One region of the Peribacillus sp. B2I2 genome, then DNA from elsewhere that is predicted to be linked to it. Evidence: riboswitches for the same ligand, from Rfam matches in the RefSeq annotation. Region 1 holds a riboswitch; each other region holds the start of a gene.

Region 1 (3,184 bases):
CAGTATTTTTCTATCTTCCTCGTCAGTAGTTAATAATACTTTCTTAATTTTCTGGTCTATTTCTTTTTTTACTGGCAACCCTAATTGAGCGTTATAATCTGGACTACCATTTTCCGAATTAGTCGTCATAGACGCTAAATAGGAATGTGGATCAAACGGTACAGACCATGTTGCTGTAAATAATAAATCAAACTTACCTTGAAATGCCGTTGTCCAAAAAGTATTAGTTTCCTGACTGGTCAACTTAACATCTATTCCCAGTTTTCTAAAATCACCTTGTGTAAATTCTGCGATTGACTTTTGGATGTTATCTGTACTATTAAACAGTAATTCCAATTGCAATTCTTTTCCGTCTTTTTCTCTAAATGGTTTCCCCTTCACTTGTTTCCATCCAGCTTCATCCAATAACATTTTTGCTTTTTCTGCATCATACTCATATGGCTCTATATTAATTTTCGTATAAGGCAAAATAGGTGGAAACAAAGTATCAGCCTTTTTTTCCATACCATAAAAGATCTTATCGATAACAGCTTGTTTATTAAAAGCATGTTGGAGAGCTAACCGAACTTTAAGATCTTTAGTCGCTTCTCTGTTTGAGTTAAGAAGCAGCGTTCTTGTAGCTGTAGGTTCTGACAATTTGGTTTCATATTGCCCTGAATTCTTCAAAAATTGGAATGAATCTTGGCTGATGACCCCGTTTCCAAATATAAAGTCGAGTTCCTTTTTCTCAAAAGCTAACACTCTTGACTCTCCATCAGTAATGACTTTAACAACCACCTTATCTACTTTAGGCTTAGTGCCCCAATAATGTTCGTTCCTTTTGAAAACAGCAAACTCATTTTTCTTATACTCGCTCAATACCCACGGTCCAGTGCCAATCTGAGACTTGAGTCCGTCCTTAAATGTGTTTTGGCTGTCAGGAAAAGCAGCTTCTCCTACAAATCTCAAAGGTCTGATGTAAGTTAGTTCTTGAAGAGTTGGATAATACGCGTTGTTCAAAATAAGTTTAATAGTATATTCATCTATTATTTTTGTATCTTTGATTTGGTTAATTAATCCCACCCATTCATGTTGTTTGCGATTATCTAAAATGGTATCAAAGTTTTTCTTGACGATTGCAGCATTAAATACCGAACCATCGGAAAATTTTACATCTTTTCTTAGATGGAATACATATTCTTTTCCATCTTTCGATATATCCCAGCTCTCCGCAAGCCAAGGCTGAATTTCTCCACCTTTACCGTAATAAACAAGGGATTCATATACCATAGCCTGGGAAAAAAACTCATTCGGAAAATATGTGTGTGGATTTAAGTCACCTATATCCCCAGGCCATGAAAAAGTAACAACTTTTTGCTTTTCATTATCTAATGTATTTTCTTGATCTATTGTTGTGTTGCTGCAACCTGTAACTAAGATTGTGAAAATTACTAGTAGTCCAACAAAAGAATGGAATAAATTAGACCGTTTTATAAACATGCTTTCTCACCTTCAATTATGGAATTTTAACTATTTGAAAAATCACGAAATACAAAAAAGCATTTCCAACCAGATTTAACGGTCAGAAATGCTTATATATTAAGAACAAATTCGTCTTCTGGCACTCTAACACCTCCCTATCTCCCGTAGGTTAACAGCATTTCTAGAACAGGCAGGTCTTCTGACTTAGGTTCATCATCTCCATGCGTCTTCCCGGATATTATCCAGTGACTTTCTTGCATAGGACTCACCCTTACAGCGGCGGGACCGTGCCGGATTTTGCACCGGCTTCCCTTTTAAATATTCGCTATTAAACGAATATACCCATTCCAATAAAATATGAAATTTTTCCTCATCTTCATAGTAAAATATAGAGCTTGTCCATCTTAAAATTATTAAGTCAAAACCTCTTGATGCTTCTTAACACTTTAATAGTTTCATCTCTAATTAATTTTTGATAAACTCAGCTACTCAGCAACTAATCATTTCCATCCTAGCAATAAACGAAAAACAGTTAGTAAAAAGGAGAATAAATATCTATTCTTAAGAATTTAACAAATATTAAAAACTCTCCAATATTATACGGTTTTACGATTACAACTCTCTAAAAATGGATATTAACTATATGAAAATAAAATCAAAAAGTTTACCTAATACAAATTATATTCCTTATCACAAATTTATGCCATATCAAATTAAGATCCTGATGTTTTTTAACGGTTCGTTTTATACGGAGGCAATAATCTTATACAAACAGTTATTTGTAACGACATATATGAATGATAGTATGTAGATTTTTCATTTTCAGATTTGTATTGCTCCCTCCCGAATAAGTTATTTTTTATAAGTGAACACTTACTTTGTATTTGAAAGCAACCTAATTTATGTAATAATAGATTCATAACAATAAAAGAAAGTACTTGAGGGATTTTGCATTGGTAAGTATTGAAGCATTACATGAAAAAATTGAGATATTGAGGAAAGATTTAATAACTACCGCATTGACATATGGATTAACTTCTCCAAAAACATTACATAATAGCCAGGAACTGGATAAACTATTGAATTTACTTGAGCATGAAAAAGAACCAAATGTACAATATTTCTAAAACAGGAATGAAATTTGATTTAATCTTTCTAACTTCATTCAATCATGATAGCTGTAGGAACTATCTCTCTGAATTATATTGGAATTATTTTTAATGATCACTGTGCATTTCATGCAGTATATTTCCCTTACTTAACCACCTCGTGTTCAATTCTTGGACTCGTGGACTAATTTTTCTGGATTATTTAATGAAAATGATCATCACTTCTTACCTAATGCTTCTTAGTTTAGTTTTCTACGTTATTTCGTGTAGAATTCGTCATGGGATTAGAACAAAAAGAAGTTATACTAAATAAAAAGATAACCAGATAGCAAGGGGACGTACAATGGATAGAAATGATAAATCTAAAGATATTTTAATGAAAGAGTTACAAGAGCTTAAACTTTCACTTGAACATGAATTAAATCGTGTCACTCAAATAATAAATCATTTAAAACCAGAAAAAGAAGCTGTGCCACCGTTTGAAGATGTCACATTACAAACTGAATTGTTGGACGATCAAGATATATTCTCCCTCGTTAAAGTACAATTGCAGAAAAAGATCTCTAAGCCGAGCTATGAGACATGGTTGAAAGATGTACACTTGTCTTCGATTG
Region 2 (3,184 bases), 110 kb from region 1:
TCCCAAAAATAATGATGAGGTTAGTAACCCGAGAGATCGAATGCCTTGCCTTACCGAACCATATCCCAGTCGTGAAGCTTGTGCTAAGTGAATGGCCAAAGCTGTATCTAAAAAAATAAAGATGAAGCGATAGGTCAATTCTATTAAATCGATCAATAAGGAAGGCACTTTAAGTTTTCGCAGTACGGATAGAATGACGGTAATGGGTGTAGTCAAGGTTAAGAAATATAAACAGCTTATACTGCTAAATACGACAGTGATCAAATTGATCACTGTACCAATGCTGCCATCGCTGATGAAAATTTGCCAATTTCCGACTTTCCAGGACCACCAAATATTCGGTATCGAAGTAAATGTACTGGAGATAGAAAAAAGGATGGTAAGTGTGCCTGATAATAGAAAGAATCCTGGTAATAAGAGTAATTTCAGATAATACAAAAGCGGGATTTTTGCCACAAAAATGATTAAAGCGCTCATCACCATAAAAGTGATGAGCGAAACGGCCAAATCCCTTACCGTTAACGAAAACAGCATAAGGGAGAGTGCAAAAATCATCTTTTCCAATGGATGTACATCCTTTAGCCCATTGAAATAGGCATATTTATCAATGAGTAACATGTTTCGATTTTTCGTTCATTTCTTGTTTGGTTTGTTTATTCCTTTGTCTCATTACGCCAATGAAGTATCCAATGAAACCAGCTCCGATTGCAGCTTGCAGCGCAAATAATAAGCTCTCGGTTTCCGCACCTGGCGGCTCCCAAATACTATTAAACCAAGGCTTGTATTCCGGCTGAATTTTAGTGATGGCTTCTTCAGCCTCGCCGTCGGCACCGCCAAATTCCGTTCCTTGCTGGGTTATTAACGGTATGGTGGCAAGAATGACGACCAGGAAAAGCAGCAATAAACTTTTTTTCATGTTAACGGGCCTCCTTAGATAAAACTCGCAGCAATTTCAATTCGCCTAGATTGTATTTTTTCAGGAAATTCATCACAACCACTGTCAATAATCCCTCGCTGATTGCCAAGGGAATTTGGGTCAGGGCGAATATTCCAGCAAATTTATTGAATGAGGCTATGAATCCACCTACCTCGGATGGAAAAGCAAGTGCAAGTTGAACGGAAGTTACCACATAGGTTCCTAAATCGCCAAAAGCAGCTGCCAAGAAAACGGCCAGCGAAAAAGACCACCCCAATTTAGTTGCGCCCTTGAAGACAAAGCAAGCAATGAAAGGTCCGCATACAGCCATGGAAAATGCATTGGCCCCTAATGTCGTCAATCCTCCGTGAGCCAGTAGAACAGCTTGAAATAATAGAACGATGGAGCCTACGACACTCATGGCCAATGGCCCGAATAATATGGAACCTAAACCAACTCCGGTAGGGTGTGAAGAACTTCCCGTAACGGAAGGAATCTTCAAGGCAGATAATATGAATACGAATGCACCCGATAGACCGAGCATCATTTTTGTTTCTGGGTTTTCCCTTACTTTGGACCTAATGGACCGGTAACCCAAGATTAGAAATGGAAGGGTCACGGCCCACCAAAATATGGCCCATTCAATTGGTAAAAAGCCCTCCATGATATGCATGGCCATCGCACGTTTTGGGACAAGAAGCAGTAAAATGACAAAATAAAGAATTTTCCAATTGACTCTTTTCATTCTTTCTCCTTTCAACACCTTTAATTTTTCTGATCAAAACTTTAGAAGAAAAGCGGCGCCCAACATAAAAAGCACTTCTCTCAAAAGAAAGAAGTGCGTAATGAACAGGAATTTTGCAGCTTAAACCAATATGGGCCATTCTGCCTGATCCGCACACCCATCCTCGTAGGCTGAAACAGTTTCACGCTTCATGGCAGGTCTCCTGGCTTAGGTTCATTGTCCCGTTACATCCTTCCCATCTCATTTGACAGTGGATTAATGTTAACGTAATAGGACTTCCCTTTACAGTGGCGGGACCGCTCCGGACTTTCACCGGCTTCCCTTTTAAGCTGAATTCCGAGAAATTCAACACCATAAAACTTATGTAATTATTTCGAAAATTCTCGTATAGTGTACCATAAAGAAATAATTCCAGCTACACTCTCTTTTTTTTTTTTGACTAAGATTGCAGAGAGGAAAGGCTTATGGCTGGATTTACACTATTAAACTTTTCTAAACAGTCGGAATAAACTATTGAATTTTGCTAAAGTTGTTATATGATAGATAAGGTTAGCTATAATTGTATAATAAAACCAAATATTTCATTTTAAAAGTGCTCTTGTGTGAAAAATGCAAGGGATAATAGGGAAATCGGTGAAAATCCGATGCAGCCCCCGCTACTGTAAACGCTGATGAATTTGTCGATAACCACTGGCTTAAAGCCGGGAAGGGACAAAGTAAAATGAAGCGTAAGCCAGGAAACCTGCTTTTTAAATTGTATGATACTTTTCGGAGGGAAAGGTAGAAGGACTATGACGATTTTTGGAGATTCAGCATATTTGCGGAGGGCTCCTCATTCATATAGTTTTTTAAACCTTGACTCTTATGTTAAGGTTTTTTATTTTGCCTTTTCCCTGAACTCAGGAGGAAGAAGATGACTACTTGGAACTTGAAGGGTACAAATACGCATTTGTTGATTTGCAATGGAAGCAGTTGCATGAAAAAGGGCGGGGAAGAAGTAACTCAAGCGATTCGCGATGAAATTACTTCAAAGGGACTGGATTTGAAAATTCATACAACCAGGACACGCTGTAACGGAAGATGTAAGGATGCCTGCGTTGTGATTGCCTATCCCCAAGGGAAATGGTATAGAGTGGATACGCCTGATTTCGGTCGGGAGATTGTCAGCAATATCGATGATGGGGAATATGTCCCACAGATGATCTACCAATTCAGTGATGGGGAAATGAAACCTAATCCAGATTTTCCTGCTCATACGGGTATTTCAAAGAACAAATCGTAAAAGGAGATGTCTTAATGAGTACAAACGGTAAATTATTCGTCGTGGGCTTTGGACCAGGGAATTTTGAACACATTACCAAACGTGCTGTCGAAGCCCTTCAAGAAAGTGACTACATCATTGGTTATAAAACTTATGTTGAACTCATTCAGGGTCTGCTTACAGATCAAACGATCATTAGTACGGGGATGACTGAAGAGGTATCACGTGCTCAGGAAGCAGTAAAACAAGCGGAGTTGGGAAA
Region 3 (3,184 bases), 1.1 Mb from region 1:
ATATCCGTTACTACGAATAGGAATAAATCCAATTCCTTCACAGCGATGACCGATTCAATGGCTGCTTCTAGTTCGGCTTGCTTAGCAAGGACTTCGTTCGGATCAACAGCATTGACCTGAGCTATCTCCACTTTAGCCATGCCCATGGAGAATTCTTTTGCATCAAGAGTGATAAGCTGGGCAATCGTTTTGTCGCTCAAGTCAGCTCCCGCCTTCAACATTTCCAAACCATATGTTTCAGCGTTGACTCCCGCAATATCAGCCAGTTCCATAGCTGCTGCAACGTCTTGATCCGTGCAGGTCGGCGATTTGAACAATAAAGAATCCGAAATGATGGCAGACAGCATAAGACCTGCAATCGCTTTTGGGATTTCAACGCCGTTTTCTTTATAGATTTTATTTAAAATGGTTGCCGTACAGCCAACTGGTTCCGCACGGTAATATAAAGGATCGCTTGTTTCAAAGTTAGCGATGCGGTGATGGTCGATAACTTCCAACACACGTACTTGGTCAATATCTTCAGCACTTTGCTGGCGTTCATTGTGATCGACCAGGATCACGCCATCAGCTTCCCCTGCCACTTTTTCCACAAGACGAGGAGCTTCGAATTTGAAGTGGTCCAACGCATATTGAGTTTCACCATTCACTTCACCCAGACGAACTGGTTCAGCGTTGATACCTAACTGCTTTTTCAGATCTGCATAAGCGATTGCTGAACAGATTGTGTCTGTATCCGGGTTTTTATGTCCAAAAACTAATACTTTTTCCAAGATTTTATCTCCTTTTTCATAAATATTTTTCCGCGAATCCCCTTATCGCAATAAAGGAGAGCCACCTTTACTATACACTTTATTTTAACACAAAATCCCCTAAATTCAGTGCTTGAATTACCCATTCCCCAATAAAATCTTTCATTCTTTCACCCTCTACCTTCCCTTTGTCAATAGATAAGGGTTGGTTTTTCTCAAATATATTAGTTGAATTATCATCGTATATGGCTTACGATAATATAAGCAGAAATACTAGATATTGATTACACAAACAACACTAATAACTATATATAGAATTTTTTGTAATCCAAGGTGCCAGCGATGGCTGAAAAGGGAATCCGGTGCGAACCCGGAACTGTCCCCGCAACTGTAAATGTGACGAAATGAGAAACCACTGTATAGCTCTCTATACGGGAAGGACTCAAAGTAGGATGATCATGAGTCAGGAGACCTGCCTTGAATTTTTCACGTTTCTTATTCTTCGGGGATTGAGATGATGAAACGATAGCATAATGGCTATTTTTTCATGGCTCTTTTATTCTATCGTTTGATCCGCTCAATTCATTGGGCGGTTTTTTTTTATTTTAGCGGAAGTTTACAAGGAGGATTATTAATGACTCAAACATATAACTCTACCATAAGTGAAAATGACACCGACACGAATTCCATCCAGCTTGAGATGTTATCGAAGGAATTTGAAGGCCGTCTCGATATGGAAAAGTTCAAGAAGCGTTTTACAAAATGGCTTGATCGCAAAAGTGACTCAACCGAAGAACAGGCATCAAAGAAACTGATTCAGCTCGCTCTGGAAAGTGTCGATATCGATGCTCCCGATTGGACGTTCGTTGCTGCAGCAGAACTGTTGAATGCGATGTATAGGGATGCACAAGCTAATCGAGGTTATGAAGGCATAAGTTATGGCCCATTCTATGAACTGATCACGGAACTCTCCCAACTTTCAGAAGGCCAGCGTTACCCCATCTATAAATCAGAACTGCTCTCTTCTTATACGAAAGCGGAAATTGAGGAATTGGGTTCGGTGATCGACCCGGAAAAGGATAAATTATTTTCTTACATAGGCATCTACTTATTAAACGATCGCTACCTAGCCCGCCCAAAAAAGGACAAGGTCTACGAACTGCCCCAAGAGCGCTTCATGATCATCGCGATGGAAATCATGCGATTGGAAAAAACGGAGCACCGCCTGCAACTTATCAAAGAAGCTTACTGGGCAATGTCCAACCTTTATATGACTGTTGCGACACCTACACTCTCCAATGCAGGAAAAACGCATGGACAGTTAAGCTCTTGCTTTATCGACGCAATTGAAGATTCCATTGATGGTATCTACCTATCTAACTACGATGCCGCAAAAGTATCAAAATTCGGTGGCGGTGTCGGTCTTTACGTTGGTAAGATCCGCTCGCTTGGTTCCGATATCCGTGGTTTCTCTGGAAATAGTTCCGGCACGACTCCTTGGATTCGACTATTCAACCAGACAGCTGTCAGTGTCGATCAATTGGGGCAACGTAAAGGTGCCATCGCGATTTACTTGGATGCCTGGCATAAAGATATCATGAGCTTTCTTGATTTGAAGACGCAAAACGGGGATGACAGATTAAAAGCCCATGATATTTTTACGGGTGTATGCATTCCTGATTTATTCATGGAGGCTGTACGTGACAGAAAAGAATGGTATCTTTTCGATCCGCATACCGTCAAGCAAACCCTTGGATTCTCACTTGAAGACCTTTACGACGAGAAGAAAGGCGAAGGAAGCTTCAGGAATCATTATGCACTTGCTGTCGAGGCCGCAGAAAATGGTTCGCTTCCAAACTATAGCTTTGAAAAGATCAATGCGATGGACATCATGAAAAGCATCATGATTTCTCAATTAGAAGAAGGCGTACCATATATGTTCTACCGCGATGAAGTGAACCGGAAGAATCCAAATAAACATAAAGGTATGATTTATTGTTCTAACCTTTGCACCGAGATTGCTCAAAACTTAAGCCCTTCGACGATCACCGATGAATACGAAACAGAAGATGGAGATGTCGTTGTTGTTCGTAAAAGCGGCGATTTCGTTGTCTGCAACCTTTCATCCATTAACTTGCCCCGTGCGGTGAGCAGCGATGTTTTGGAAAGGTTGATTCCCATTCAGATCCGGATGCTGGATAACGTAATCGATGTGAATAATCTTCCGGTCAAGCAAGCATCCATCTCGAACAAACGTTACCGGGCAATTGGTTTAGGAACGTTTGGATGGCATCATTTACTTGCCACACAGAATATTTATTGGGAATCGGATGAGGCAGTTGAATATGCCGATGCATTATACGAAAAGATCGCTTACTTAACGATCAAGGCATCCAATGAATTGGCTAAGGAAAAAGGAACGTACCCATATTTCG

Evidence for each region. Region 1 has a riboswitch for cobalamin ahead of nikA (nickel ABC transporter substrate-binding protein). Riboswitches for the same ligand answer to the same signal wherever they lie in the genome.
Region 2: it holds a riboswitch for cobalamin, as region 1 does, so the genes downstream of both, ABIE66_RS11675 (energy-coupling factor ABC transporter permease) here and nikA (nickel ABC transporter substrate-binding protein) in region 1, are expected to answer to the same signal.
Region 3: it holds a riboswitch for cobalamin, as region 1 does, so the genes downstream of both, ABIE66_RS05470 (ribonucleoside-diphosphate reductase subunit alpha) here and nikA (nickel ABC transporter substrate-binding protein) in region 1, are expected to answer to the same signal.

Annotation. Positions count from the first base shown of each region.
Region 1 is NZ_JBGCCB010000001.1:2,223,781-2,226,964, reverse strand. Features, by position in the region: gene nikA (nickel ABC transporter substrate-binding protein) at 1-1,479, opposite strand, end outside; cobalamin riboswitch at 1,634-1,822, opposite strand; gene ABIE66_RS11180 (Spo0E family sporulation regulatory protein-aspartic acid phosphatase) at 2,400-2,588, shown strand; gene ABIE66_RS11175 (DnaA N-terminal domain-containing protein) at 2,914-3,184, shown strand, end outside.
Region 2 is NZ_JBGCCB010000001.1:2,333,427-2,336,610, forward strand. Features, by position in the region: gene cbiQ (cobalt ECF transporter T component CbiQ) at 1-618, opposite strand, end outside; gene ABIE66_RS11670 (energy-coupling factor ABC transporter substrate-binding protein) at 605-916, opposite strand; gene ABIE66_RS11675 (energy-coupling factor ABC transporter permease) at 918-1,661, opposite strand; cobalamin riboswitch at 1,837-2,032, opposite strand; cobalamin riboswitch at 2,235-2,425, shown strand; gene ABIE66_RS11680 ((2Fe-2S) ferredoxin domain-containing protein) at 2,575-2,943, shown strand; gene cobJ (precorrin-3B C(17)-methyltransferase) at 2,958-3,184, shown strand, end outside.
Region 3 is NZ_JBGCCB010000001.1:1,081,697-1,084,880, reverse strand. Features, by position in the region: gene ABIE66_RS05475 (manganese-dependent inorganic pyrophosphatase) at 1-770, opposite strand, end outside; cobalamin riboswitch at 1,064-1,243, shown strand; gene ABIE66_RS05470 (ribonucleoside-diphosphate reductase subunit alpha) at 1,384-3,184, shown strand, end outside.